3 regions of the Pseudomonas sp. Z4-20 genome follow, and region 2 is predicted to be linked to each of the others. Evidence: riboswitches for the same ligand, from Rfam matches in the RefSeq annotation. Region 2 holds a riboswitch; each other region holds the start of a gene.
The links. Region 2 has a riboswitch for cobalamin ahead of cobO (cob(I)yrinic acid a,c-diamide adenosyltransferase). Riboswitches for the same ligand answer to the same signal wherever they lie in the genome.
Positions count from the first base shown of each region.

Region 1: linked by a shared signal. The riboswitch ahead of J3P82_RS15625 (CbtB domain-containing protein) and the one ahead of cobO (cob(I)yrinic acid a,c-diamide adenosyltransferase) in region 2 are both predicted to bind cobalamin.
Region 3: linked by a shared signal. The riboswitch ahead of cobW (cobalamin biosynthesis protein CobW) and the one ahead of cobO (cob(I)yrinic acid a,c-diamide adenosyltransferase) in region 2 are both predicted to bind cobalamin.

Region 1 covers NZ_CP071641.1:3,445,030-3,455,160, forward strand. The annotation lists gene J3P82_RS15610 (autotransporter outer membrane beta-barrel domain-containing protein) at 1-803, opposite strand, end outside; gene J3P82_RS15615 (hypothetical protein) at 1,029-3,857, opposite strand; gene J3P82_RS15620 (pyridoxal phosphate-dependent aminotransferase) at 4,053-5,240, opposite strand; cobalamin riboswitch at 5,334-5,555, shown strand; gene J3P82_RS15625 (CbtB domain-containing protein) at 5,655-5,843, shown strand; gene J3P82_RS15630 (CbtA family protein) at 5,855-6,550, shown strand; gene J3P82_RS15635 (cobalamin biosynthesis protein) at 6,547-6,951, shown strand; gene cobM (precorrin-4 C(11)-methyltransferase) at 7,022-7,768, shown strand; gene nfuA (Fe-S biogenesis protein NfuA) at 7,848-8,432, opposite strand; gene metH (methionine synthase) at 8,687-10,131, shown strand, end outside.
Region 2 covers NZ_CP071641.1:4,188,035-4,198,165, forward strand. The annotation lists gene cobD (threonine-phosphate decarboxylase CobD) at 1-453, opposite strand, end outside; gene cbiB (adenosylcobinamide-phosphate synthase CbiB) at 446-1,354, opposite strand; gene bluB (5,6-dimethylbenzimidazole synthase) at 1,351-2,001, opposite strand; gene J3P82_RS19115 (cobyrinate a,c-diamide synthase) at 1,998-3,320, opposite strand; gene cobO (cob(I)yrinic acid a,c-diamide adenosyltransferase) at 3,332-3,943, opposite strand; cobalamin riboswitch at 4,025-4,235, opposite strand; gene J3P82_RS19125 (hypothetical protein) at 4,395-4,979, shown strand; gene J3P82_RS19130 (PQQ-dependent sugar dehydrogenase) at 5,045-6,355, shown strand; gene J3P82_RS19135 (C40 family peptidase) at 6,508-7,041, opposite strand; gene J3P82_RS19140 (C40 family peptidase) at 7,207-7,833, opposite strand; gene hda (DnaA regulatory inactivator Hda) at 8,048-8,752, opposite strand; gene J3P82_RS19150 (AI-2E family transporter) at 8,922-9,995, opposite strand; gene J3P82_RS19155 (DUF2066 domain-containing protein) at 10,030-10,131, opposite strand, start outside.
Region 3 covers NZ_CP071641.1:3,342,207-3,352,337, forward strand. The annotation lists gene J3P82_RS15060 (ATP-binding protein) at 1-801, opposite strand, end outside; gene cobN (cobaltochelatase subunit CobN) at 868-4,641, opposite strand; gene cobW (cobalamin biosynthesis protein CobW) at 4,645-5,709, opposite strand; cobalamin riboswitch at 5,807-6,041, opposite strand; gene J3P82_RS15075 (hypothetical protein) at 5,998-6,168, opposite strand; gene J3P82_RS15080 (aldo/keto reductase) at 6,344-7,357, shown strand; gene rarD (EamA family transporter RarD) at 7,510-8,394, shown strand; gene hppD (4-hydroxyphenylpyruvate dioxygenase) at 8,469-9,545, opposite strand; gene J3P82_RS15095 (DMT family transporter) at 9,797-10,131, opposite strand, start outside.

The DNA.
Region 1 (10,131 bases), 740 kb from region 2:
CGGTTGGTGGCTTGCAACAATGTTCCGTTACCACCGTTCAACTGCGAGCCATTGAGCACGTTGATGGTAGCGACGGCGCCAGCAGCACCAAAGGACCCCACTACGATCGCCGAGCCGGTGTCCCCTGTTACGAGCGTATTGTTCAACGTCACCGTACTGGCGTTGACGCCTGTATTGTCCGCGCCGATTCGCAGGCCGTCCTGTCCACCGGAAATGGTACTGCCGGTCGCCGAAAGCGTTGCGCCTTCAAGCTGGACGCCATAACTGGTGGCGCCGGTGCCACGCAAGGTCGAATCGTTGACCGTCAGGACGCTGAAGCCGGTGGCGTTTGCACCACCGAGGAGGCCGGTAATCGTGCTTCCGCCTGTGACCGTTGCGCTGGAGGCGGTTGGGGTGTTGATATTGCGCCCCAACAGCAGGCCCATACTGTTGCTACTGGTAATAGTGCTGGCATCAATGGTGGCGGAGCTGTCGATCAGCTGAAGACCTCCTCTGTCCACCGCACTATTAACCGTTGCGCCCGAGAGGTTCACGCGAGAAGCGGTGGCATCAATGCGCTGACTCTGGCCTCCGTTGAAAACCACATCGGCATCTTGGGCACTAACGGTCAGCGCTGTACCGTTATCGATTGTGAGTGTCCCCCCTCCCGACACACGCCAGTCTTCAAGAGGGGATGTGTTGTCCACAGTGCCATCCTGCCCCGGCAGGAGAATAGCCGCGAAAGAGTAGGAGGAAACAAAGAAAATCGAACCGAGCAAATAGCGGCCTGCCTTTCCACACTTTGAACCTGATATGCGAGACATTGTATTTTCCTGACAATAGACATAACCGTTAAATGATTTCTCTTAAAAAAACCATCTCTCGAAAGCGCCCGGCAGAATAAAGATTATCGAGCACAACGAATGTAGGAATAATCCTCCGAAGAGCTCAGAATTTTCCGAAACAAAAAAAAAGCAAAGATTACGACCGCAGGGAATCAAGCCAGGAGTTCACACCCCTGGACGTGATTATCTGCTCAGACAACAATATTATGGCGTCGGCGCAGGCGCATCCATCCGATCGCAATACTCAAAACTGGTATTGATGATATCGAACAGCTTAATTACCACCTCGGATGACTGAGTACCGTTTATATCGGTTTCATACCAATATTTCCCGAAGGCAATTGCCCCCCTGAAAGGCTGGTTCAATTTGAACTTATCAGCCGTGCCGACCTGCGCAATATCGACCTGATCCGCCGCCTTGATCACGTAGGGTTGTGAATCTGCCGTGCCTGGCACTTCGGCTGTGCCGGTTATATCCGTGACACCCACAAAATGAACCGTAATGTTTTTCCCTGGCGGCAAGTTCGTTGCGTCTTTAGGGATACCCATGGCCATTGTCCAAGCCGTTACAGGGTTGTCCATTGCAAAACAAGAAATCTCGTCACGGGTCCGCATCCTGATGGTTGGAGGCAGCAGGTCAATTTTCTGAGCATTAACAACCACATCCTGCTCAGGCGATTTAATAATATTATTATTACTACCAACGTATTTAATCGTCCAATAAGCTTTAACCGTAGCTGTTGGCAATGCCTTGATGAACGCTGCCGTAACGTTCCCCACTAATTCGCTCTCTCCACCAAAGGGTAGAAACGTGTCAACCAGTGTGCCATTAATATAGAAATCGACTTGCTCACCCCCTACGAGATCAGGCAAACCAAACCAGACTGGAACACTGATGGTACCGGGGCTATTCCTATCGCCAGGGGTAATGATATTAGATGTATTGGAAGCCCCTTTCACTGTAACCAGCTGCAGGTCGGGGTTGATCAGGTCGGGTAAATCGGGGTTGCCGGGGCCCGCATACACAAAATTCAAAAATATGTAAATCACCGGACTATCAAGCGGAGTAGATCCGACGCGGGTGTGCTCGTACCAGACTTTTACCTCCTTGGGTTGTGTCGAATCGTCGAAAAGCCTGGCTAACTTAACGTAATCAAGGGTGAACTCAACATTCGCCGTACCTAGAGGTTTTTTACCAAAACTTTCGAAAACCAGCGAATCAGAAGCATCCTCAATAAACAACTCAATTTCATCCGTGCTGAGACCGTGGAGCGGCTGTTCGACAATAGCCAGCACAGGTGCAGAGCCCGTCACGAAGTCGTCGAGATATAAGGGAACCGTTCGATTCGGGTCGGTCTTTGGAACTTTGGGCTCAAGTAATTCTGGATCTTGTGCCAACCGTAGATCAAACAAAGGTCGAGCATCCGAGCGCGCGCTCAGGTTACCAGGCAAATCTTTCCATTCATAGGCGTGAGAGACCCGAGTCAGGTTAGGTAAATTACGGAGCTCCGCGCTGTCAACGTCGAATGAGCCAGTGGCATCCACTGTGCCCTCAAACACCTTTAGCACGGTGGTACCCGAAGACAGATAATAACTTAAAACATCATCAAGTCGGCGCAGCGGATAACCGACGGGCACGGTGCAAAGCATTTTCGGATTTGTCGTGATCCAGGCTTCATCAAGAACGTAGCCAGGTCCGGCGGGCCGATTGGTCATCGTGACATCAGGTGTCGGTTTGTTTTTCAGTCGCGCAGGAACTTTAACCTCGAACGGTGCGGTACGGTCAATGGCGAACTCTACAATCGTCGAGTCGTCTTTGTTACCGCCACCGCCCTTGTACAACTCATAACGAACTTCGTAACGCGTGGGATCGGCAGGCGTCGGGGCCTCTGGAAACAGACTCGCGTCCACCTCCATTTCGAACGGGTCTGGACGACCTGCGATTAGCTCCATATCAAAGTATCCTGGTACCTTCTGTTCAGTGCCACCCACCACGGTGTAATAAATTTCCAGCTCATCTCCATCCTGAGGATCGGCGAGATTTGTAGCGGTAAAAATTAACAGTCCCGAGTCAAGAACGCTGACAGGAATCGAATCATCAGCCAGCTTATCGTTGATTGCAGCATCGACAGTTACAATGCCTGTAGATACTGCATTTGCACGCGCTTTTGGGGGTTGTAGTTTTGCTCTCATTTCCGTTACTCCTTCGTTCATTGATTTTGTACTCAGACCGGTCGGCCCACTTTCCCCAGGTGTCACTCTGTCTATTCTCACCAATCCTTTTTTCGACATGGCAACCAATCGTCCCCCTCGATAGAGGCGACAAAACACTAGCGCCGAATCATTATCAATGAGCGGTCGGACATAAATTTCAAATGGGACGACCAGCTCATAACCATTATTAACATCATCTGAAGACAGTATCCTGGACCATACTCCTTGCGTTCCTTGAACGGGGTCACCGCTTCCATTTAGCGACCGATATCCCGTCCAATAAACTTCATTGCGATCTCCTGGCAAAGCGATCCCAATGGCAGGAGGGATTCTTACAGTAACGCCGACAATAAGTGGAGGCTCCGTTTTATTGTTCAGATATCCCCACAACGTGGAATGAGGAAAGCTGGGCTCCGCCAGCACTAACAAAGGAGCGTGATCGATGGTTAACTTTCGTGATGGCGAATCGTCAAAATTACCGCCTCCGCGTTTCCAGACGCGGTAGGAAACAAACGCCTCGCCGTCCAACGACATTTGGGCAGGTGTCAAAGGCTCATAAATAAAGGGATCCACAACGATCGCTGGATAAGTTCTATCAACTATTCTAGTTTCGACTCCGCTTTGTAGCCAGAGCACCCAAAGTTGATCATTAGGTCCCGGATCAGCCCACAGAGGAATAACTATCCGCGTGCCGGAGTTCAATATATCAAGAGGCACATAACCTTCTGCGTCATTATCATCCACCCCTTCAACAGACAACGGCTCTGCCAACACTCCCGGTGTAAGCGCAGTTGAAACAGTGGACCGAAGCTTTGTCATGAGCTGTATCACCTTAGCGAGAGCCAAATTATTCTGCTGAAGATAATTAAGCTCCGGCCCCAGATATCTGGCTACTGTCAGGTCTGACAGGTTTGATGACCGTCTGTCGGCTAAATTCGGCGCTCGTTGGGGGGCGGCAAGATGTTGCAACAAGGTTCTACATATGCTCGCGCACGATCCATTTCTGCCCTTTGTTTAACTTGGGACCACTTTGCACAACTCAGCAGCGCACAACGCAATGCTCCGACAAGCGTTACTCAATGCCGTCCGCCCCACCACCAACCCAATCCGAATATGTCCCGCGGCACTCGGCCCAAACGCCTCCCCCGCCAACACCGACACGCCATACCCATCCAGCAACCGCTCGGCAAACGCCTGGGCACCCAGCCCCGTCTCACGCACATCGACCATCACGAACATGCCGCCATCGGGCCGCACCGGTTTGAGGCCCGGGCAGTTTTCCAGCGCCGCGCACACCTGGTCCCGGCGTTGGCTATATTCCTCGCGCATCCGCGCCACCTCAGGCAATTCCTGCTCAAGGGCAACTTGGGCGGCGCGCTGGACGAAGTCCGGCAGGCCGAACAGCATGCACAGCGACAGGTTCGCCAGGTGTCCGGCGAGCGCTTCGGGGCCGATGGCCCAGCCGATGCGCCAGCCGGTCATGGCATGGGATTTGGACAGGCTGTTGATGGTGACCGTGCGCTCGGCCATGCCCGGCAGTCCGGCCGGGCTGATGTGTTCGCCTTCGTAGAGCAAGTCGCTGTAGACCTCGTCGCTGATCAGCCACAAGTCATGATCAATGCACAGCTGCGCCAACGCTTGCCAAGTGGGCAGCGGCAGGCTGGCGCCGGAGGGATTGTTGGGGCTGTTGAGCAGCATGGCGCGGGTGCGCGAGGTGATCAGCCGGGCAACGTCGGACGGCTCGACCCGGAAAGCGTTTTCGGGGCTCACCGGCACCGGCACCACTGTCGCCCCGCAGGCGCCGAACACCGCTTCATAGGTGACGTACATCGGCTCGGCGACGATGACTTCATCGCCGGGGTTGAGCAAACATTGCGCAACGGCATACACGGCGCACTGAGCACCGGGTAACACCGTGACGTGCCCAGCGTCCACCGTTTGGCCGCAACGCGCTTGATGGCGGCGGGCAATGCTGGCCCGCAGGGCGTGCAGACCACGAGTATCCGAGTAATGAGTATCGCCGGCCCGCAGGCTGGCGACGGCGGCTTCGACGATGGCGCACGGAGTGTCGAAATCCGGGTCGCCCACCGACAGCAACAGCACCTCCCTGCCCTGCTCGCGCATGGCCAGCGCCCGATCATGTATCTGCCAGGCGGCGGCGCCGTCGCCGGTGATGCGTTGGGTCAAGGCTGAAAAGCGCATGTGTTTCTCCTGTGAGCGCGGTGTCCAGCCTCAACCCTATCTCAAATCACCAAGCGCGCCAGACACATTGACGCCCACCCCCGCCCATGGTCTCCTGTGCACCTTGTTACGGGTGCCCTTCACAGGGTGAAACGGGAAACCGGTGAATCGTGTGCTTTACTTCAAGGCCACGTCAGTCCGGTGCTGCCCCCGCAACGGTAAGCGAGCGAAGCGTCGAATCCACTGTGCATGCGCATGGGAAGGTGATGCTTGCAGGCAAGGCTCAAGGCCCAGCCCCTCGTTAGCCCGGAGACCGGCCCATGACTCATGCTCAACAAACCCGCGGTGGGCGGGCGCTGTTCGAATCCTGGCAAGCCTTCGCCCGGGTTTTCATTGCGCTCGATTTACCCGCTGAAAAGACCAGAGGGAAGCGCCATGTCGACCATCAGCAGCACCGCCCGCACCACCAGTAGCACCGTCACCCTGAGCCAGCGCCTGAGCGCAGCGATCTTCGCCTCCATCCTCGGTGCGGGTCTGGTCTATTTCGCCGGTTTCTCCCACATCGAAGCGGTGCACAACGCGGCCCACGACACACGGCACAGCGCCGCGTTCCCCTGCCACTGAGACCTGCCGACATGATCAAGCGTATCGCCCAGACCGCCGGTTTCAGCGGGTTGCTGGCCGCCCTGCTGCTGACTCTTCTGCAAAGCCTGTGGGTATCGCCGCTGATCCAGCAGGCCGAAACCTACGAAAACGCTCCGGTGGCCGAGGCCCATGAACACGCTTCGGGCGCGGCGCACACCCACGACGCCGAAGCCTGGGCACCGGAAGACGGCTGGCAACGCGTACTCTCCACCACCGGAGGCAACCTGGTGGTCGCGGTGGGTTTCGCCCTGATGCTGGCGGGTTTGTATACCTTGCGCGCGCCGACTCGTACGTCCCAGGGCTTGCTTTGGGGCCTGGCCGGTTACGCCACTTTTGTCCTGGCGCCAACCCTCGGCCTGCCGCCGGAATTGCCTGGCACCGCGGCGGCTGATCTGGCCCAGCGGCAGATGTGGTGGATCGGCACGGCGGCGTCCACGGCAGTCGGCATCGCGCTGATGGTTTTCGGTCGGCATTGGCTGCTCAAGCTGCTGGGTCTGGCAACCTTGCTGGTGCCCCACGTGATCGGCGCGCCGCAACCCGAGGTTCATTCGATGCTGGCGCCCGAAACGCTGGAAAGTCAGTTCAAAATCGCCTCACAGTTGACCAACATTGCGTTCTGGCTCGCCTTGGGGCTGATCAGCGCCTGGCTGTTTCGCCGTGGCGGCCAGGCGCACCACGACGCATGAAGGCCGGGCCGATCCTGGTGGTCGGCCTGGGCTGCCAACGCGGCTGTCCGGCCAGTGCGCTGCGGGCATTGCTTGACCGGACGCTGCTGGCCCACGGCATTGCGCTCGATGAGGTGCGGGCCCTGGCCAGTATTGATCTGAAGCATGACGAACCGGGACTGTTGGAGCTGGCGGAGCAATTGGCGCTGCCGCTGACGTGTTTCACTGCCGAACAGTTGTCGGGCTATCAAGGGCAGCTCAGCCACCGTTCCCGGATCGCCTTCGAGCGTACCGGCTGCCACGGCATCGCCGAAAGCGCCGCCCTCGCACTGGCCGAGCAATTGGGTTTTTCGCCCGCAACCTTGCGGGTGACCCGTCAGAAAGGCCCGCAGGCCACCTTGGCATTGGCGACGACATCGTAACGCCGGATAATCGCCCGCCGAATCATGAGCGTCGCTCATGCAAGCCTTCATCGTTCAACAGGAACCGGTCATGACCGTTTATTTCATCGGCGCCGGCCCCGGCGACCCGGAGCTGATCACCGTCAAGGGCCAGCGGCTGATTCGCAGTTGCGCCGTGATCATCTACGCCGGCTCCCTGGTGCCCGCCGCCGTGCTGGAAGGCCACCGCGCCGAGCAGGTGGTCAACAGCGCCGAGCTGCATCTGGAACAAATCATCGAGGTAATCAAGGATGCCCATCTCAATGGGCAGGATGTGGCTCGGGTGCATTCTGGCGATCCAGGCCTGTATGGCGCCATCGGCGAGCAGATCCGCTGCCTGCGGGGGCTGGACATCCCTTTCGAGATCATCCCGGGCGTCACCGCCACCTCAGCCTGCGCCGCCCTGTTGGGTGCCGAACTGACGCTGCCCGACGTATCCCAGAGTGTGATCCTGACTCGCTACGCGGACAAAACCGCCATGCCCGCTGGAGAGGAACTTGCCAGCCTGGCGCAGCATGGAACGACCATGGCGATCCACCTGGGCGTCAATCACCTGGAAAAAATCGTCGGTGAACTGCTGCCTCACTACGGCGCGGATTGTCCGATAGCGGTGGTTCATCGGGCGACGTGGCCGGATCAGGATTGGGTGGTGGGTACGCTGGCGGATATTGCCGAGAAGGTGCAGGCCAAGGGCTTCCGCCGCACGGCGCTGATCCTGGTGGGGCGGGTACTGGGCAACGAGGTGTTCAGCGAGTCTTCGCTGTACCGCGCCGGCCATGCGCATCTCTACAGGCCCTGAAACAATCGATCAGACGGCAAAAACCATGTGGCGAGGGAGCAGGCACCCTCGCCACAGCTCTTGCTGGCAGTGACACCTATCAGTAGTAGGCGTTTTCTTTCTGCGTGTGGTCGGTCACGTCGCGCACGCCCTTGAGCTCCGGGATGCGTTCAAGCAGCGTGCGCTCGATGCCTTCCCTCAAGGTCACGTCCGCCTGGCCGCAGCCCTGGCAGCCGCCGCCGAACTGAAGCACGGCGATGCCGTCTTCGACTACGTCGATCAGCGATACCTGGCCGCCGTGGCTGGCCAGCCCCGGATTGATCTCGGTTTGCAGGTAATAATTGATACGCTCGTTGACCGGGCTGTCGGCATTGACCATCGGCACCTTGGCGTTCGGCGCCTTGATGGTCAATTGGCCGCCCATGCGGTCGGTGGCGTAGTCGACCACCGCATCGTCCAGGAACGCTTCGCTGAACGAGTCGATGTACGCGGTGAAGCTCTTGAGCCCCAGCGCGGTGTCTTCAGGTTTTTCTTCCCCCGGCTTGCAGTAGGCAATGCACGTCTCTGCGTACTGGGTGCCGGGCTGGGTGATGAAGATGCGGATGCCGATACCCGGGGTGTTCTGCTTGGACAGCAGGTCAGCCAGGTAATCGTGGGCGGCATCGGTAATGGTAATGGCGGTCATGGAAACTCCTCGCAGGCTTGCCGGCAGTTTACGCCAATCATCGCGCCGGACAAAGTCCTAGTATTTTTGTCAGGAAAGCACCCGACGGCAAGCAGGATGACTGCCATTTTCGCCGCGCTCAAGCCGTAGGTGATGTGGGCCAGCATGGCCTTGCAAACATGAGCGGTTTTCATGCAAAAGTCACTCATGATCAAATCCCGTGCAGGTTTGCTATTATCCCGCCCTTCGTAATGGTCTTTTTTCCAGGTAGTCCTATGTCCGATCGCAGCGCTCGCCTTTATCTTCTCCAGCAAGCTCTCAAGGAACGCATCCTGATCCTTGACGGCGGCATGGGCACGATGATCCAGAGCTACAAGCTGGAGGAGCAGGACTACCGCGGCAAGCGCTTCGCCGACTGGCCGAGCGACGTCAAGGGCAACAATGACCTGCTCGTGCTCAGCCGTCCCGACGTAATCGGCGCCATTGAAAAAGCCTACCTGGACGCGGGTGCCGACATTCTTGAAACCAATACTTTCAACGCCACCCAAGTGTCCCAGGCCGACTACGGCATGCAGGGCCTGGCCTACGAGCTGAACCTGGAAGGTGCGCGCCTGGCCCGCCAGGTGGCCGACGCCAAGACCCTCGAAACCCCCGACAAGCCGCGCTTCGTCGCCGGCGTGCTCGGCCCGACCAGCCGCACCTGCTCGCTGTCGCCGGACGTGAACAACCCTGGCTACCGCAACGTGACCTTCGACGAGCTGGTGGAGAACTACACCGAGGCCACCAAGGGCCTGATCGAAGGTGGCGCCGACCTGATCCTGATCGAGACCATCTTCGACACGCTGAACGCCAAGGCAGCGATTTTCGCCGTACAAGGCGTTTATGAAGAACTAGGCGTCGAATTGCCGATCATGATTTCCGGCACCATCACCGACGCGTCCGGTCGCACCCTCTCCGGCCAGACCACTGAGGCGTTCTGGAACTCCGTGGCCCACGCCAAGCCCATCTCCGTGGGCCTGAACTGCGCCCTCGGCGCCAGCGAATTGCGCCCGTACCTGGAAGAACTGTCGAACAAGGCCAGCACCCACGTATCGGCCCACCCGAACGCCGGCCTGCCCAACGAATTCGGTGAATACGATGAGCTGCCGGCCGAGACGGCCAAGGTCATCGAAGAGTTCGCCCAAAGTGGTTTCCTGAACATCGTCGGCGGTTGCTGCGGCACCACCCCGGCGCACATCGAAGCCATTGCCAAGGCCGTGGCCGGGTATGCGCCACGACAGATCCCGGAAATTCCTCGGGCGTGCCGCCTATCGGGACTGGAACCGTTCACCATTGATCGCAGCTCGTTGTTCGTCAATGTCGGCGAGCGGACCAACATTACCGGCTCCGCCAAGTTCGCCCGGTTGATCCGCGAGGACAACTACACCGAAGCCCTGGAAGTGGCCCTGCAACAAGTCGAGGCCGGCGCCCAGGTGATCGACATCAACATGGACGAGGGCATGCTCGATTCGAAGAAGGCCATGGTGACCTTCCTCAACCTGATCGCCGGCGAACCGGACATTTCCCGCGTACCGATCATGATCGACTCGTCCAAGTGGGAAGTGATCGAAGCGGGCCTCAAGTGCATCCAGGGCAAGGGCATCGTCAACTCCATCAGCATGAAGGAAGGCGTCGAGCAGTTCATCCAGCACGCCAAGCTGTGCAAGCGCTACGGCGCCGC
Region 2 (10,131 bases):
GGCATGCCAGTCCAGCAGGCGTTCGGGGCTCAGGCTCAGGCCCGTGGGGTTGTTGGGGTTGACGACCACCAGCACGTCGAGGCTGTCGAGAAAGAAGTCCACTTCCGCTTCCAGTACTTCACGCACGATGTAGCCACTGCGGCGCCAGGCTTCGGCGTGCTCGGCGTAACAGGGCGACAAGACGCCGACCTTGCCGACCCGGCGCAGGCGCGGCAGCAGTTGGATAGCCATTTGCGAACCCGCCACCGGCAGCACATGCGCTGCCTCGTAGTAATCGCAAGCAGCCTGCTCCAAGCCATCGTCGATTTCGGGCAGGCGCGCCCAGGCGCGCAGTGGAATAGTCGGAATGTCGAACGGCCAGGGCGCCAGGCCGCTGGACAGGTCGAGCCAGTCGGCCTCGGCAATGCCGTATTGCCGGGCCGCGTTGCGCAGTCGCCCACCGTGTTCAAGCATAAAACTCGGCTCCGAGGCAGAGAATCAGCAGCCATAACCATACGCCGCGCTGGACCAATTGCCAGCCGCGATCGATAGAATCGGCGCTCGCCGGCACGCCTTCGCCCAACGGTGGGCGTTGATGCAGTTCGCCGTGGTACACCGCCGCGCCCCCCAGTTCCACGCCCAACGCTCCGGCACCGGCGGCCATCACCGGCCCGGCATTGGGGCTGTCCCAGGTCGGTCCCTGGGTACGCCAGCACTTGAGCGCCAAACGGGTCTTGCCGAGCACGGCGTAGGTCAACGCCACCAGGCGCGCGGGAATATAGTTCAGCACGTCATCGATCTTCGCCGCCGCCCAGCCGAAACGCTCGAAACGCGCGTTGCGATAACCCCACATGGCGTCGAGGGTATTGCTCAACCGGTACAACACCACTCCGGGCGCACCGGCCACGGCGAACCAGAACAGCGCGGCGAATACCGCGTCGCTGCCGTTTTCCAGTACCGACTCAGTCGCGGCGCGGGCCACGGCGGTTTCATCCAGCTCAGCGGTTTCGCGGCTGACCAGATAGCCGACACGCTGGCGCGCTTCATCCAGATCGCCCTTGCGCAGCGCCCGCGCCACCGGCTCGACGTGCTCGCCGAGGCTACGCAGGCCAAGGGCGCAGTACAGCGCCAGAATATCCACCAACCAGCCCACCAGCGGTGCCCAGGACAGTGCCGTGGCCAGCAGGGTCAGTGGCAGGACGGCAATGATCCACGCCGTGACGCCATGACTACGCCAGCCGCGCCCGCCGGAATTGAACCGTTGTTCGATACGGTTGGCGAAACGTCCGAAAGCGACCAGCGGATGCCCGCGCCGAGGCTCGCCCAACAGCGCATCCAGCGCGACCGCGGCGGCACTGAGCAACGCCACGCTCATGGCCGCACGCCCCAACGATTTTCATACAGCAATTCGTCGAGCGGACGCGGTTGCGCCCAGCCTTCCAGGGCGAGCATCGGCGCCGGGTAAAAACCTTCTACCGGGCCCAGGCAAAGTATGGCAAACGGCTTGGCCCCGGCGGGCAGGCCCAGCAGGTCGGCCAGCGCCTGGGGCTCGAACAGCGACACCCAGCCCATTCCCAGCCCTTCGACGCGGGCCGCCAGCCACAGATTCTGGATCGCGCAGGACAGCGAGGCCAAGTCCATTTCCGGCAACGTCCGACGGCCGAAGATGTGCCGCTCGCGATTGTCCATCAAGGCCGCCACCAGCACCTCGGCACTGTCGTTGATGCCTTCGACCTTGAGTTTCATGAATTCATCGCTGCGCTCGCCCAAGGCCTCGGCGGTGCGGATGCGTTCCTGCTCCACCAGCTCGCGGATCTGCCCCCGCACGGCGCGGTCACTGATGCGGATGAACCGCCAAGGTTGCATCAGCCCGACGCTGGGCGCCCGATGCGCCGCTTCCAGCAGTCGGCGCAGTAACGCCGGTTCGACCGTGCCGCCGGTGAAGTGGCGCATGTCACGGCGTTCGGCGATAGCGCGGTAGACGGCTTCGCGTTCGGCCTCGGAGAAGGCGTTATCGGTCATTGCCTGCTCGCGCCAATGGGCTCAAGATCCGGCGCAAACAGCGCGGCAACGGCCCTCGGGTTGGACGGGAAATAAAAATGCACGTAGGAAGCCGTCATCCGTCCTTGGCGAAAAACCGCTTCAGCCCCGCGCCCACCGTTAGGGCTGTGACCACGGGCAATCGGCGCCAGCTCAGTGCTGGTCAGGGAGTGATGATAGGTATGCCCGCGCAGGATGCCTTCCGGCAGTTCAACCGACTGCAACGCCAAGGCCGCCAGACGTGTCTGCATCTGCGCATCACCGTGCAACAGGCCGAGCAGCTCGGCGCGAGCGCCTTCGAGGTCGGTCAATGAATCGAGCAGATACAGCATGCCGCCGCATTCGGCGAGCAGCGGTTTGCCGGCTTCATGGTGCGCACGGATCGCCGCGAGCATCGGCGCGTTGCCGGCCAGGGCAACGTGATGCAGTTCCGGGTAACCACCGGGCAGGTAAAGACTGTCCGTCTCAGGCAGGGAGGTGTCATGAATCGGCGAAAAGAAGCGCAGCTCGGCGCCCATGGCCCGCAGCAGATCCAGGCTTGCGCCGTAGGTGAAGGCAAACGCTTCATCCCGGGCCACGGCAATGCGCACGCCGTCGAGCCACGGCTCAACGGCGGCCGGTTCGGGCGCCGCGAATTCGACCATGGGCGGCAGCGCGACTTCACAACTGCTGGCCAACGCCTCGGCGGCGGCGTCGAGGCGAACATCCAGGTCGTTCAACTCGCTGGCCTGGACAAGGCCGAGGTGGCGGCTGGGCAATTCGATGCCGGTTTCCCGCGAGAGCCCGCCGTACCAGCGCAGGCCTTCGGTGAGGCTGCCTTCGAGCAACTGCGCATGACGCAAGGTGCCGACCCGATTGGCCAGCACGCCGGCAAAAGGCAAGTCCGGTTGATAGCGGGCCAGGCCCAAGGCCAGGGCGCCGAAGGTCTGGGCCATGGCGGTGCCATCGATCACGGCCAGCACCGGCACGCCGAAATGCCGCGCCAGGTCGGCGCTGGACGGGGTGCCGTCGAATAATCCCATGACGCCTTCGATCAGGATCAGGTCCGCTTCGGCGGCGGCTTCCCACAGCAGTCGCCGGCTTTCCTGCTCGCCGACCATCCACATATCCAACTGATAGACCGCCGCGCCACTCGCACGCTCGAGAATCATCGGGTCGAGAAAATCCGGGCCACATTTGAATACGCGCACCTTGCGTCCCTGGTTGCGATGCAAGCGGGCCAGGGCGGCGGTGACGGTGGTCTTGCCCTGGCCCGAAGCCGGGGCGGCGATCAGCACCGCCGGGCAGTGGCGGCTGGTCATCGAAGCATTGCTCACAGTTCGACGCCCTTCTGCGCCTTGATGCCTGCTTGAAACGCGTGCTTGATCATGCCCATTTCGGTGACGGTGTCGGCCAGCTCGATCATCTCGGGCTTGGCGCCACGGCCGGTCACGACTACATGCTGCATCGGCGGGCGGGCCTGCAGATCGCCAAGGACTTGATCGAGGTCGAGGTAGCCGTGCTTGAGGGCGATGTTCAGTTCGTCGAGCACCACCAGGCCAATCGATGGATCGCCGAGCAGTTGGCGCGATACGGCCCAGGCCGCTTCGGCTGCGGCGATGTCACGCTGGCGATCCTGGGTTTCCCAGGTAAAGCCCTCGCCCATCACGTGGAAGCGCACCTGCTCCGGGAAGCGGCGGAAAAACAGCTCCTCGCCGGTGCTGTTGCGCCCTTTGATGAACTGCACCACGCCGCACTGCATGCCATGTCCCATGGCCCGGGCCAACATACCGAACGCCGAGCTGCTCTTGCCCTTGCCGTTGCCGGTCAGCACCAACAGCAGGCCGCACTCGTTCGGTGAATTGGCAATGCGCTCATCGATCACGGCTTTTTTGCGCAGCATGCGCGCCAAGTGGCGTTCGTCGCGATCAGGCGTGTCGGTCATGGGGAGCTCTCCGTTTGGGACTGGATAACGGCGGGCGGGCACAAAAAAAGACGGCAAGGAGCCTGGCATCGCCCACCGTGATGCCGTTGGATGAATCAGGCCGGTCTCCGGGCTCATGAGCGGCGTGGTGCCGGGCTGCGCGCCTTCCCATGTCTTGCGACACAGTGGCCCTGTACACAGCGTTTACTCATTTACCGTTGCGGGGGCAGCGCCGGGTTCGTGTGCACTCACCGGCTTCCCTGTTTCACCCTATCGGCCACGGCCATAGAGCACCTGAAACAAGCCGCGAAGGTTAGAGGGTTGGGGGTGGAGCGTCAATTAAAGCCGCCAGCTGTTTCGGTTCGCTACTCGGCCCTGATCAATAAACTGACGCCTATCTTGTGTGAATCTGCGGCAAGTGATATCAAAGAGACACTACGACCCGATATCACAAGAACAAGAGGGCAAATACATGCAAGGCATGATCATCAGCAATCCAAAACTGGAATTCCTGCGCCCGGTGCTGGAACGCTGGTTCGACTGCATCGACCGTTACAACGCCGTGCGCGGCGATAACGACACACCCTACTGGCACGATGAGAAAGCCAACCTCGGACTGCTGGCGGCAGCAGCCTGGATGGCTGAAATGGTCACGCTGCAAAATGCCCCGACCCGCAAACAGAATGAAGAAGGCGAGCGTAACGCCAGCGCCGACCTGCTGATCGCCAGCAGCGACGAACGCGTGTTCATCCAGGCCACGCAACGCTGGCCCAAGGTCAACAACCTGAACCTGACCCAACCGTTGCAAGAAGCCGCCAGCGACGCCAAACGTATCAGCTATGCCAGCGACTTGAAGGTGGGCTGCCTGTTCGTCGCCCCGCAAAAAGTCCAGCAAAGCGCCACGCCCGAAGAGCTGCAGGACATGATTGATGACTTGCAGAAAGAAAACACCTGCGCCGTGGCCTGGTACTTCCCCTACGCCTACCGCAAGTTGCGCAACGAGGCCGGCCATTATCACCCCGGCATCGCCGTGCTACTGAAACAGGCTCATAGCTGACGGTTGAACCATCCCACGGCTACGCTTCTCTATGAATAACCACATGCATTCATAGGGAAGCGCGCATGCTCAAGCCACCGCATCTTTTTATCATCGCCCTTGCTACTGGGCTTGCTGCTTGTGGCGAGTCTTCCACGTTGCAGGTGTCCGACGGTTTCGGCCCGTCGCCGAAACTGCCCGAACCGAACAAGACCCTGATTCCCACGGTGAACATCGCAGAAGCCGTCGGCTGGCCGGATGGCGCCAAGCCAACCCCGGCCCAGGGCCTGCAGGTGGTCGCGTTCGCCGAGGGACTGGACCATCCGCGCTGGCTGTTCGTCTTGCCCAATGGCGATGTGTTGGTGGCGGAAACCAACGCGCCGCCCAAGCCCGACGACACCAAGGGCATTCGGGGCTGGGTGATGAAAAAAGTCATGGGGCGTGCCGGCGCTGGCGTGCCCAGTCCCAACCGCATTACATTGCTGCGAGACGCCAATCACGACGGCATCGCCGAAACCCGGACGATCTTCCTGGAAAATCTCAATTCGCCGTTCGGCATGACCTTGGTGGGGAATGACCTGTACATCGCCGACACCGACCGGTTGATCCGCTTCCCTTACAACGAGGGTGATACGCAGATCAAGGCGCAACCCACCAAAGTCGTCGATTTGCCGGGCGGCACCCTCAACCACCACTGGACCAAAAACGTGATCGCCAGCCGGGACGGCAGCAAGCTGTATGTCACTACCGGCTCCAACAGCAACGTCGCGGAAAATGGCATGGAGGTTGAGCAAGGGCGCGCGGCGATTTGGGAAGTGGACCGGGCCACGGGCAAGCACCGCATCTTCGCCTCGGGTCTGCGCAACCCCAACGGCCTGGCGTGGGAACCCAGCAGCGGGGCGTTGTGGACGGCGGTCAACGAACGGGACGAGATCGGCAGCGACCTGGTACCGGACTACATCACTTCGGTGAAAGACGGCGGCTTTTATGGCTGGCCCTACAGTTATTACGGGCAGAACATCGACGTCCGGGTCGAGCCGCAGAACCCGGACCTGGTGGCCAAGGCTATCGCTCCGGACTATGCCGTCGGCCCTCACACCGCCTCTTTGGGGCTGACTTTCGCCGAGGGCAGCAAGTTGCCCGCACCCTTTACTCAAGGTGCATTCATCGGGCAGCACGGCTCCTGGAACCGCAAACCCCACAGTGGCTACAAAGTGATCTTCGTCCCGTTCAATGGCGGCAAGCCGGTGGGACAGCCTGTGGACGTGCTGACTGGCTTCCTCAGCACAGACGAAAAGGCCCAGGGCCGGCCGGTGGGTGTGGTGATCGATAAGCAGGGAGGGTTGTTGGTGGCTGACGATGTGGGGAACAAGATCTGGCGGGTGTCGGCAAAGTAAGCTGATGCACTCTTGTGGCGAGGGGATTTAGCGAAACGTCGCACCGCCCCGCTGGGCTGCGCAGCAGCCCCTAGCTTTTCAGCGGTTGCTACGCAACCGAGCGGGAGCAAGCTCCCTCGCCACAGAAGCCTCATCAGCCAAGTTGCTATATCTCAGGGATTACGCGCCAGGTGTTCCGGCTGCAGCACACGCTTGGCGCCCAGGTAGGCTTTTTGCCAATACGCCTTGGAAAGACTGTCGAGCTTGACCGTCCCGCCGGTGGCCGGCGCATGGACGAAACGCCCTTCCCCTACGTAAATCCCAGCATGGCTGACCTGGGAGCCGCCATTGGTGGCGAAGAACACCAGGTCACCGCTCTGCAACGCCTCCTTGCCAACAGCTGGCGCGCGCATGCTGATCATTTCCCGCGTGGAACGTGGCAGGGCAATACCGGCAGCGTCACGGTACACGTAGCCGATCAAACCACTGCAATCGAAACCTGAATCGGGCGTGTTGCCGCCCCAGCGATAGGGTGTGCCAACCAGGCCCAGCGCTCGAAAAAGCACGTCTTCGGCGGCAGGAGAAAAAGTTTGGGAAGGCGCAAAAACCACTGGGGCCCGCACCGGCGCAGGCGGTGGGGTGCGGCTTGCGCATGCGCTGAGCAGCGCGGCGAGAAACATGAGAGCGAGGCGGGCCGACGTCGACATAAGCAGAACAATCCTGATCTGGATGCGGCTTTTCTGCCGTGGTGATGGAAACAAAGCCGCCTGCGCAGAGCGCAGGCGGATTGCCATCAATCAATGATCATGGATTCTAGCGCCTATCGGGCAAACTTCAAGTAAGACTTTAAGTTTGCCCCACAAACTGTGTGCTTACTTGCGAGCGGTGACCACAGTCGGTGCCATGGCGAGGGCGCGCTTGGCTTCGATGAAGGTCTTGCTCCAGTAGCTGTCGCCCAGGCTGTCGATTCGCACCCCACCGCTGCGGCGGCTGCTGGAGTGGATGAACTGGTTGTCGCCCAGGTAGATACCGGCGTGGCTGACGCGACCGCGACGACCGTTGGTGCTGAAGAACAACAAGTCACCGGGTTCAAGTTGATTGCGGGCAACCAGCGGGGCTTTTACGTTGATCATTTCGCGAGTGGAGCGCGGCAGGTTCATGCCCGCCTCTTCACGAAACAGATAACCGATGAAACCGCTGCAGTCGAAGCCTGCTTCGGAGGTGCCACCAAAACGATAACGCGTGCCGATCAAGGACATGCCGCGTTCCAGGATGCTGTCTGCCAGAACTGGAAGCTGATAAGGCTTGCTGCCGGCAAAGTCCGCCAGCTCTTTATCGGAGGCCATTTCTTCCTGGAACGCAACGGAGGAAGACTGGGCGATAACGGAATTCTTGACCTGTGGTTGAGGCGCTTGCTGGGTCACTGGAGAGTGGGCAGCGCAACCGAACAACAGGGTAACGAGTGCGAGAGGCACGAGGGGTGCGAAGCGACTTAGCATGGGCACGACCGTGGCTGAAGTAGTAAAGATGGCGAGACTATGCCTTCTATCAACCTCATTTGCAAATTCAATCGATGCAAATGTGACTTCTTGATTTCTCGTTACCATCTAAGCGCTTAGCCCCGTCCTGAACGGGATACAGGCCTTCGACCCAGTAAAACCGCGGGCTTCGCCGGGTTCAGAAGAGGCTTTAAGCCATCATCTGACGACAGTTTTACCAGCCTAAAGTTTCTTTCAAAAAAGGAATGGTCAGCTTGCGCTGGGCCTGGAGTGAGGCCTGGTCGAGACGCTCGAGCAATTCGAACAACGCGCTCATGCTGCGGGTGCCCCGGGTGAGGATGAAATGCCCGACTTCGTCGGTCAGGTGCAGGCCACGGCGCGAAGCCCGCAATTGCAATGCACGCAACTTGTCTTCATCGGAAAGAGGGCGCATCTGGAAAATCAGCGCCAGGGTGAGACGAGACTTGAGGTCCGCCAGTTTTACTGGCAGCTCTCGCGGCGATGTCGAGGCGGCGATCAGCAAGCGCCGACCACTGTCGCGAAGCCGATTGAACAAGTGAAACAACGCCTCTTCCCAATCGGTCTTGCCGGCCACGGCCTGGAGGTCATCCAGGCAGACCAGTTCGTACTGCTCGAGGTTGTCGAGGATTTCAACGCCGCGATCCAGCAACTCGGCCAAGGGCAGATACACCGCCGGCTCGCCCAATTGCTCGAACCGCAAGCAAGCGGCCTGTAACAGATGCGTGCGCCCTACTCCATCCTTGCCCCACAGATAGATCAGGCTCTCGGTCCAGCCAGCGTCGGCTTCGCAAAGCCGCTCGACATAGCCGAGTGCAGCGGCATTGGCGCCTGGGTAGTAGTTGATAAAGGTGGCGTCATCACGCAGACGCACACCTAGGGGCAGCTGAATCGGTTTCATGCTGACTGAACAGTTCCACGGGAACCGTTAGTGGCCTCTGTGTAAAGTGCGCAAAGTTTATACCCGTGACGCGGACCGCACAATGCGCCGGACCACGAGCAAAATCAAAGGTTTGCAGCGGCAAGGGTGCGGAGCATCAGTTTCCCTGACACTCCACCGATCATTCGCCTTACAGATCAGGGTCTTCGACGCCGCTATAGATGTCCGAATCCTTGTACAGATCGTGCACATGGCGCACCAGCACCATGATCACCGCCGCCACCGGCAGTGCCAGCAGGATTCCGGTAAAGCCGAACAACTCGCCGCCTGCCAGGATCGCGAAGATCACCGCAACCGGATGCAGGCCGATACGGTCGCCCACCAGCAGCGGCGTCAGCACCATGCCCTCCAGCGCCTGCCCAACCATGAACACCGCGACGATGCCGACCATGGGATACAAATCCCCACCGAACTGGAACAGCCCGGCGACCAAGGCCGCACCAATCCCGATGACAAACCCCATGTAAGGCACAATGGCCGCCAGCCCGGCGATCAGGCCGATCAACAACCCCAGCTCCAGCCCGACCAGCATCAGCCCTGCGGCATAAATGAAACCCAACGCGACCATCACCAGCAATTGGCCCCGGACGAATGCCCCGAGTACTTCATGGCATTCACCAGTCAACGTCATGATGCGTTCTTCGCGATGACGCGGCAGGAGGCTGCGGATCTTGGCCATCATCAGATCCCAGTCACGCAGCAGATAGAAGGCCACCACCGGAATCAACACCAGGTTCGCCAGCCAGCCGATCAGCGCCAGGCTCGACGCCGTGGCCTGGCTCAAGACCACGCCGACGATATCGGTGGTCTGGCCCATGTGCTCGCTGATCGCAGCCTTGACCTTGTCGAACTTCCAGAAACCGTCGGACAACCCCAGCTTCGACTGCACCCATGGCACCGCGCTGTGCTGCAACCAATCGAGCATCTGCGGCGCCAGTTCGTACAGGCGCACCAGTTGCTTGGCGAGCATCGGTATCAGCACCAGCAACAGAGCGCTCACGATCAGCGTGAACAGCGCGAACACCGCTACCACGCCCCAGGTCCTGGACAGACCGAGTTTTTCCAGGCGATCCACGACCGGATCGAACAGGTAGGCCAGCAACAGCGCAACCAGGAAGGGCGTGAGGATCGGGTGCAACAACCAGATGAACGCAATCAGCAGGGCGACCCCACCCAACCAGAACCAACGCCGCGTGTCGCCCATGAACCACTCCTGACTCTTTATATAGAAAGAAAAACTACCAGCGGAACCGCAGGTTGGCTGCCGGCGCTGGCGTTGGCTGCGCAGGCGCAATCGCTCCATCAGCAGCGGGCTGGACCGCAGGCGTCGGCGCGATGGC
Region 3 (10,131 bases), 850 kb from region 2:
CTCGTCGGCAATGGCATCCGCGCCACGCCAGGCCGCATGCGCGCGGGCGGCGCGCAACCAGACGAGATCGGCGCGCAAACCATCGACTCCAGCCGCAAAGCAACGCTCGGTAATCTGCGCCAGCGCCGCGTCGTCCAGCGGGATTTGCGCCAACCGCGCCCGCGCCTGCTGGCAACGTTTGCGCAGTTGCTGCTGGGCCGGCTCCCACTCGGTGCAAAACGACGCGGGGTCGCTGTCGAAATCCAGCCGCCGGCGAATGATCTGCCCGCGCTCGGAAGGTGCGGTTTGGCCGTCCAGTACCACGTTCAAGCCGAAGCGGTCGAGTAGTTGCGGACGCAATTCACCCTCTTCAGGATTCATGGTGCCGATCAATACAAAGCGCGCCGAATGCCGATGGGAAATGCCGTCGCGCTCGATCAGGTTGGTACCGCTGGCCGCGACATCGAGCAGCAAGTCCACCAAGTGATCGGGCAGCAGGTTCACTTCATCGACATACAGCACACCCCCGTCGGCCTTGGCCAACACGCCGGGGGAAAACTGCGCGCGCCCCTGCGCCAATGCCGCGTCCAAATCGAGGGTGCCCACGAGCCGCTCTTCAGTGGCACCCAGGGGCAAGGTGACGAACTGACCGCTGGCCAGCAGGTCTGCCAGACCCCGGGCCAGGGTGGACTTGGCCATCCCTCGCGGGCCTTCGATCAGCACACCGCCGATTTTCGGGTCGATGGCGGCCAGGCACAGCGCCAGCTTCAAGTCATCGGCGCCGACCACGGCGGAGAGCGGGAAATGGGGGGTGTCGGTCATGTTGAGTGTCTCATGGATATTCGATAAACCCTGTGGCCACAAAGGCCCGCGTCGATCATCAATAAGTCAGCCATCTTCTTCAATGTCCAACAACAGGTGCTCCAGCGCCTGGCGGTATTCGCCGGGATCCTGCCACATCCCCCGCTGCTGCGCCTCGAGCATGCGTTCGGTCATGTCTCGCAACGCGTCGGGGTTGTGCTGGCGGACGAAGTCGCGGGTGTCCGGGTCGAGCAGGTAAGCGTCGGCCAGCAAGGCGTATTGGTGGTCGTCGATCAGCTGCGTGGTGGCGTCGAAGGCGAACAGATTATCCACGGTCGCAGCCAGTTCAAACGCGCCTTTGTAGCCGTGGCGCTTGACCCCGGCGATCCATTTCGGATTGACCGCACGGGAGCGGATGACCCGGTTCAGTTCTTCCTTCAGGGTGCGCATCCTGGGCAGGTCAGGCTGGCTGTGATCGCCGTGGTAACTGGCTGTCGGCTGACCGCTCAGGGTTTCGACCGCCGCGAGCATGCCACCTTGGAACTGGTAGTAATCGTTGGAATCGAGCAGGTCGTGCTCGCGGTTGTCCTGGTTCTGCAACACCGCTTGCACCTGGCTCAGGCGCCGGGAGAATTGATCCCGCGCCGCCGTGCCTTCATCGCCTGAGCCATAAGCGTAGCCGCCCCAATTGAGGTACACCTGCGCCAAGTCTTCTCGGCTCTGCCAGAGACGACCGTCAATGGCGCCCTGCACACCCGCGCCATAGGCACCGGGCTTGGCGCCGAAGATCCGCCAGCCAGCCTGGCGCGCGGCGTCCTCCAACGACACGCCCGAATGCAGCAAGGTTTCGCGCTCGCCACGGACTTTCGCCGCCAACGGGTTCATGTCGTCAGGTTCATCAAGGGCCGCAACGGCTTGCACCGCCGCATCGAACAAGCGGATCAGGTTGGCGAAGGCATCCCGGAAGAACCCGGACACCCGCAGCGTGACATCGACCCGCGGCCGGTCCAGCAGGCTCAACGGCAAGATCTCGAAATCGTCGACCCGCTGGCTGCCCGTGGCCCACACCGGGCGCACGCCCATCAACGCCATGGCTTGGGCGATGTCGTCGCCGCCGGTGCGCATGGTGGCGGTGCCCCACACCGACAGGCCGAGTTGGCGCAAGTGGTCGCCGTGGTCTTGCAAATGCCGTTCGAGGATCAGGTTCGCCGACTGGAAGCCGATGCGCCACGCGGTGGTGGTGGGCAGGTTGCGCACATCGACGGAAAAGAAGTTGCGGCCGGTGGGCAGCACGTCCAGGCGCCCGCGACTCGGCGCGCCACTGGGGCCGGCCGGGACAAAGCGGCCGGCCAAGGCGTCGAGCAAGCCGCGCATTTCCGCTGGGCCGCAAGCGTCCAGGCGCGGCGCGACGACCGAGCGCAGGTGCTCGATGATGTCCGCGACAGCTTCCCAGCCCGGCGCGTCGAGCCACGCGAGTTCGCCTGCCAGGGCTTGTTCGATCAACCCGGCGGCGAACAGCTCCAGGCGCTCCCGAGTGTCGCCGACGGTGCGCCATGGCTCGTCGCTGACCTCGCGCAACACCTCGGGGCGGTCCGCTTCCCAGGGTTCGGCCAGGGCACAATCGAGTGGGTCGAAACCCAACCCGAACGCCTTCGCCAACGCCCGCAGCAAGCTCGATTGAGCGCCCTTGCCATCGCCTCGGGGGATGCGCAGCAACGCCAGCAAAGTGTCGATGCGCAGCCGCCCGGCGGGCGACTCGCCGAAGATGTGCAGCCCATCGCGGATCTGCGACTCCTTCAAATCGCAGAGGTAAGTGTCCAGGCGCGGCAGCCAGACCGCGGCGTCGACGTCGCTGTCGAGCGCGGCATCAAGTTGCAGTTCGCGGTCGATGTGGGTCTCGCGCACCAGGTTTAAGATGTCCCGTTGCAGCTCTCGGGCGCGGCGCGGGTCGAGCAGTTGCGCCTCGTAATATTCGTCGGCCAGCAGCTCCAGGTTACGCAGCGGCCCATAGGTTTCGGCCCGGGTCAGCGGCGGCATCAGGTGGTCGATAATCACTGCCTGGGTCCGACGCTTGGCTTGGGCACCCTCGCCCGGGTCGTTGACGATGAACGGGTAGATGTTCGGCAGCGGCCCGAGCAACGCATCCGGCCAGCAGTTCTCCGACAGCCCGACGCCCTTGCCCGGTAGCCATTCGAGGTTTCCGTGCTTGCCGACATGAATCACCGCGTGGGCGCCGTAGGTGTGGCGCAGCCAGAAATAAAACGCCAGGTAGCCGTGGGGCGGCACCAGGTCCGGGTCGTGGTACACCGCGCTCGGATCGACCTGATAACCGCGCGCCGGCTGGATACCGACAAACGTCAGGCCAAGGCGCACGCCGGCGATCATCAGTCGGCCGTCGCGGAACATCGGGTCCTGTTCGGGCACGCCCCAGCGCTCCAGCACCGCCAGGCGATTGGCCTCGGGCAGTGCGTCGAACAGGCTGTGATAAGCCACCAGCGCCAGGCTTTGATGGCAGGGCCGCAGGTCGAGGCTGTCCAGATCGTTACTGACGCCGCCGAGCAACCGCTGGATCAACGCAGTGCCGCTGTCCGGCAATTCGGCCGCCAGCGGATAACCTTCGGCCTGCATGGCGCGCAGGATATTCAGCGCCGCCGCTGGGGTGTCCAGGCCGACACCGTTGCCGATGCGCCCGTCCCGGGTCGGGTAGTTGGCGAGAATCAGCGCCACGCGCTTTTCTACGTTGGGCAGGCGCGCCAGGCGGGTCCAGCGCCGGGCCAGTTCGGCGACGAAGTCCATGCGCTCGGGCACCGCCCGGTAGCAGACCACGTCGCTCTGGCTGCGCTCGCTGCGCCAGGCCAGGTCCTTGAAGCTGATGGGACGGCTGATGATCCGGCCATCCAGCTCGGGCAAGGCAATGTGCATCGCCAGGTCGCGCGGCCCCAGGCCCTGCTCGCTGGCGCGCCAGCCGGGTTCATTGTCCTGGGCGCAGATCGCCTGGATCACCGGGATGTTGCGGCGAAACGGTCGCAGGTGCGGTGCTTCAGGGCTCGATTGAGCGAAGCCGGTGGTGTTGAGAATCACGTCCGCCTCTATCTCTTCCAGCCAATCTTCCACCCGTGCCAGGCAGCCGGGTTCCTTGAGGCTGGCCACGGCAATCGGTAGCGGATTCAGCCCTACCGCTTGCAGGCGCTGGCAGAACACGTCGATGAAGGCCGTGTTCGCCGCTTGCAGGTGAGAACGGTAGAACAGCACCGCCGCGACCGGTTGTTCGGCCTGCCAGTCGGTTTGCCAATCGTTCAGGGTCGCGTTGGTTTTTCCAGGATGGTAGATCGCCGTGCGCGGCAGCGGCTGCGGTTCGGCCCACGGGTAATCGCGACCAAACCATTGGCTGCCGAGGTGATGAAACAAGTTCAGGGCGTTCCCCAATCCACCCTGGCGCAAAAACTGCCAGAGTCGGTCGCGATCCTCGAAGGGCACATTGCTCAGTTCGCTGAGCTCCGGATCGGGGCGATCATCCCCCGGCACCAGGATCAGCTTCACGCCGCGCCCGGCGAGTTCCATCAGCCGCTCGATGCCGTAGCGCCAATAGCCGATGCCGCCATGCAGCGACAACAGGATGACCTTGGCATGACGCAGCACGTCGTCGATGTACAGATCCACGGAGGCGTGGTTCTGCACCTGCATCGGGTTGGCGAGGCGAAACTGCGGGTAGTCATCCGGCAACTGCCGCGCCGCTTCGGCCAGCAGCGCCAGGCTGGAGTCGCCGCTGCACAGGATCACCAGCTCGGCGGGGGTTTGCCCGAGGTCGGCGATGTTGTCATCCGACACAAATCCGCCGGGCTGGGTCCTGAGCAGGTGCATGGCTTAGGCGCTGAGGGCAGCGCGCAACTGCGCTTCGAGCAGGCCGGCATCCAGCGCCTGACCGATCAGTACCAGGCGCGTAACCCGCGCTTCATCGGCGCCCCACTGGCGGTCGAAGTGTTTGTCGAAACGGGTGCCGACGCCCTGGATCAACAGGCGCATCGGCTTGTTCGGGATTGCCGCAAAACCCTTGACCCGCAGTACGCCATGCTGGACCACCAGTTGCGTCAGCGCGTCCAGCAGCAGGCTTTCATCGGCCTGGGGCAACTCGATGGAAATCGAATCGAAGGCATCGTGATCGTGGTCGTCTTCATCGCCGTCATGGTGGTGATCGTGATGACTGTGACGCCCGTCGATGTGTTCTTCGGAGCCGGCGCCCAGGCCGATCAGCACGTCCAGCGGCAGGCGACCGCTGCTGGCTTCGATGACCTTGACCGCTGGCGGCAGTTCTTCGGCGACTTCCAGACGGACTCGGGCCAGGTCTTCGGGGCTGATCAGGTCGGCTTTATTGAGGATCACCAAGTCGGCGCTCGCCAGCTGATCGGCGAACAGCTCGTGCAGCGGTGATTCGTGGTCCAGGTTCGGGTCCAGCTTGCGCTGGGCATCGACCTGGTCGGGGAACGCGGCAAACGTGCCGGCGGCCACGGCTGGGCTGTCGACCACGGTGATCACCGCATCGACGGTGCAGGCGCTGCGGATTTCCGGCCACTGGAACGCCTGGACCAAGGGCTTGGGCAATGCCAGGCCGGAGGTTTCGATGAGGATGTGATCAAGGTCGCCGCGCCGGGCGACCAGCTCGCGCATCACCGGGAAGAATTCTTCCTGCACCGTGCAGCACAGGCAACCGTTGGCCAGTTCATAGACGCGGCCGTTGGCTTCTTCTTCGGTGCAACCGATGGAGCACTGCTTGAGGATTTCGCCGTCGATGCCCAGCTCGCCGAATTCGTTGACGATGACCGCAATGCGCCGGCCCTGGGCATTGTCGAGCATGTGCCGGAGCAAAGTGGTCTTACCCGAGCCGAGGAAACCGGTGACGATGGTGACGGGGAGTTTGGCCAGTGTTTTCATCGGATGCCCTTTGGCAAGGTGGCGGGCAAACGGGACGACAACCGCAGGCAGGCACGCGCGGAAGATTTCGCCACCGGATCACCCCGCCCGGTTGTAGTGAGAATCTGTTGTCGAGGCAGGTCTCCTGGCTTTCGGCGGGCCAGTCCGGGCTTGTCTTGCAAAGCCTTGCACTGGCGTTTCCTGCGCCTTCCCGTGCGCCTTTTTTACAAAGGACTTGCACAGTGGCCTGGCAGGAACGTCACCGTTCACAGTTGCGGGGGCAGCCGCGGCTTGGACCGCGTTCCCTTCTTAGCTTCGGCGCACGCCAAAGAACCTCGAAGGCGCAAGGCTACGCAGGGTGTGCAGGCGGGTCAATCTCTGGAAGGCAATCTCCCGGCGGCCGAGGCGCCGCGGCGAGATCAACGGGCCGCCACGCGCCAGAGCCGGGCGATGCGGGCCACGCCAAAAGGCGTCTTTCATTTTTTTGTTCTCCGGTTCCGATGCACGGCATGCTGCCCGATGACCCAGGGGCTGACGCTGGTCCAGCGCACAATATTCCTGAAGCATTATCAGCCAATTTCACAAAGCGGTTGGATCCACGCGGCGGTTCTGGTATTTGATTGGACCTTTCCCATCGATAAAAAGGATCTTGTCCATGAGCTACCGCACGCTGGGTCATTCCGGGTTGCAAGTCTCAACGCTGACCCTGGGCACCATGATGTTCGGCGAACAGACCAGCACCGAGGATTCACTGCGGATCATCGGCAAGGCCTGGGACCAGGGCATCAACTTCATCGACACGGCCGACGTCTACACCAACGGCCGGTCCGAGGAAATCGTCGGCGAGGCGATCGCCAATCATCGCCATGAATGGGTGCTCGCCACCAAGGTCGGTTTCGGCCCGCCGGACGGCATGCCCAACCGCAGCGGCCTGAGCCGCAAGCATCTGTTCAATGGCATCGAGGCCAGCCTGACGCGCCTGGGCACCGATTACCTGGACATTTATTACCTGCACCGCGAAGACCACAACACGCCGTTGCAGGTCACGGTGTCGGCCATTGGCGATCTGATTCGCCAGGGCAAGATCCGTTACTGGGGCCTGTCGAACTACCGCGCCTGGCGCATTGCCGAGGTGATTCGCATCGCCGACGACCTAGGCGTCGACCGGCCGGTGATCAGCCAGCCGTTGTACAACATCGTCAATCGCCAGGCGGAAACCGAACAAATCGCCGCTGCGCAGAACTACGGCCTCGGCGTGGTGCCCTACAGCCCCCTCGCCCGTGGCGTGCTCAGCGGCAAATATGCGCCGGACGTGGCGCCGGACGCCAACAGCCGCGCCGGCCGCCAGGACAAGCGCATCCTGGAGACCGAATGGCGGGTCGAGTCCTTGCGCATTGCCCAGCAGATCCAGCAATACACCCAGGAGCGCGGCGTGGGTATCGTCGAGTTCGCCATCGCCTGGGTGCTGAACAACCGCGCCGTCACGTCGGCCATCGTCGGGCCGCGCACCGAGGAGCAGTGGGACGCGTATACCAAGGCACAGGCGGTGCAGATCACGGCGGACGACGAAGCCTTCATCGATTCGCTGGTGACGCCGGGGCATGCTTCGACACCGGGCTTCAATGACATGAGCCATTTCGTGCCGGGGCGCGTGCCGCGTACGTCGTAACTTACACAGAGATCACCGTGGCGAGGGAGCTTGCTCCCGCTCGGCTGCGCAGCAGTCGCTCTTTTGGGGCCGCTACGCGGCCCAGCGGGAGCAAGCTCCCTCGCCACGGGTAAACGGCTCTCTTTTTGCAGTCCCAATAACAAGAGGCACCCGTGTCCAAAGGCATCGCTCTATCGGTCTCGGCCTCCGCCCTGTTCGCCGTCATGTACTACTACACCTCGCTGCTCACACCCCTGACCGGCCTGGAGATCTTCGGCTGGCGCATGCTGCTGACGATGCCGTGCATGACGGCCTTCATGCTGGTCTCGCGGGAGTGGAAATTGGTCTCGGATCTTGTCCAGCGCCTGGTCGCGACACCGCAACTGCTGCTCGGGGCGATGGCCTCTTCGGCATTGATGGGTGCGCAGCTGTGGCTGTTCATGTGGGCACCGCTCAACGGCTACAGCCTGGACGTGTCGCTGGGGTACTTCCTGTTGCCGCTGTCGATGGTGCTGACCGGCCGTATTGCCTATGGCGAACGCCTCTCGCGCTTTCAGAAAATCGCCGTGTTCTTCGCCACCCTCGGAGTGCTCAACGAGCTCTACCAGGTCGGCGGGCTTTCCTGGGCGACGTTGCTGGTGGTGGTGGGTTACCCGATCTACTTCATCTTGCGCAAACGCCTGCGCACCGACAACCTGGGCGGGCTCTGGTTGGACATGACGCTGATGCTGCCGTTGGCATTGTGGTTCGTGCAGAGCGGTGAACAGGGTTTCGGCGTCTTCGATCAATACCCGTGGCTGTCGCTGCTCATCCCGGTACTGGGCGTCATCAGTGCCTCGGCGCTGGTGGCCTACATCGTTGCCAGCCGGCTGCTGCCGTTCAGCCTGTTCGGACTGTTGAGCTATGTCGAGCCGGTGCTGTTGCTGGGCGTCGCGCTGCTGTTGGGGGAAAGCATTGAGGCGCAAGAATGGCTGACCTACATTCCCATCTGGATGGCGGTGGCGGTGCTGGTGTTCGAAGGGTTCAAGCATCTGGTGCGACAGCGGCGCAGAGCCTGAAGGCCAAGCACCCACCGGAAAATAAAAAACCCGCCAGGCATCACAGCCAGGCGGGTTTTTTCATGAGTCAGGCATCACTCGGTGGCAAGCACGCCACGACGCACCTGGTCACGCTCAATCGACTCGAACAGCGCCTTGAAGTTGCCTTCGCCGAAGCCATCGTCACCCTTGCGCTGGATGAATTCGAAGAACACCGGGCCCATCAGGGTTTCCGAGAAGATCTGCAGCAACAAGCGCCTGTCACCCTGCTCGGAAGCGCCGTCCAGCAGAATGCCGCGCGATTGCAGTTCATCTACCGGTTCGCCGTGGTTCGGCAGGCGGCCTTCGAGCATTTCGTAGTAGGTGTCCGGCGGCGCGGTCATGAAGCGCATGCCGATCTTCTTCAGCGCATCCCAGGTTTTGATCAGATCGTCGGTCAGGAAGGCCACGTGCTGGATGCCTTCGCCGTTGAACTGCATCAGGAACTCCTCGATCTGCCCGGCGCCCTTGGACGACTCTTCGTTCAACGGGATGCGGATCATGCCATCCGGGGCGGTCATGGCCTTGGACGTCAGGCCGGTGTATTCACCCTTGATGTCGAAGTAGCGGATCTCACGGAAATTGAACAGCTTCTCGTAGAAGTTCGCCCAATAGGCCATGCGTCCGCGATAGACGTTGTGCGTCAGGTGGTCGATGATTTTCAGGCCCGCGCCGACGGGATTGCGGTCGACACCTTCGAGGAACACAAAGTCGATGTCATAGATGGAGCTGCCTTCGCCAAAACGGTCGATCAGGTACAACGGCGCGCCGCCGATGCCTTTGATCGCCGGCAGATTCAGCTCCATCGGACCGGTTTCGATATGGATCGGCTGGGCACCGAGTTCCAGGGCGCGCTGGTAGGCTTTTTGCGAGTCCTTGACACGGAACGCCATGCCGCACACCGACGGGCCATGCTCGGCGGCGAAGTAGGACGCCACGCTATTGGGTTCGTTGTTGAGGATCAGGTTGATCGCGCCCTGGCGATACAGGTGCACGTCCTTGGAACGGTGCGTGGCGACTTTGGTGAAGCCCATGATCTCGAAGATCGGCTCCAGGGTGTTGGGTGTTGGGGACGCGAATTCGATGAATTCAAAGCCCATCAGGCCCATCGGGTTTTCGTATAGATCTGCCATGTCGGCGCCTCATCATGCTCAATCAATTAACAAGAAACGTTAGTTGCCAGTGATGCTGAGGGCACGCGGTGGCGCGCAGGAAATACCACGAACGCTGCGGGCGAGGTAGTCGCCGTAGATCAGTTGAAACCCAAGTATCTTCATTGTCGACCCAAGGCTCTTGCGGGCGAGGCTTCTGCTGCCAGAAGACGTTATTCTTATATGCGTAACCGGATTCTACACAGCGTAACCATGTTTGTCCGCCTTGGGTATCAAATCGCCTTTGCGGTCGAACGCGCAAGCGGTTTGTTGCACAGGAAAATTCCCGTCAGGATCAGCCCCCCGCCTACGCACATCATCGCCGTAAGCCGTTCGTCGAGTAGCAACGCACCCAGCAATACCGCCGTCAACGGATTAAGCGCGATGAACACCCCGGAACGGGTCGCGCCGATTTTGCGGATACCGTCATACCAGGCGATATAGGCCAGCGCCGAGCCCAGCACGCCGAGATACAGCAGGCTCAGCCATTGCCTGATATCCAGGGCTAACAAAGCACCAAAATGGATATCGCCACTGGCGGCACACGCCACCCACAACATCAAGGTGC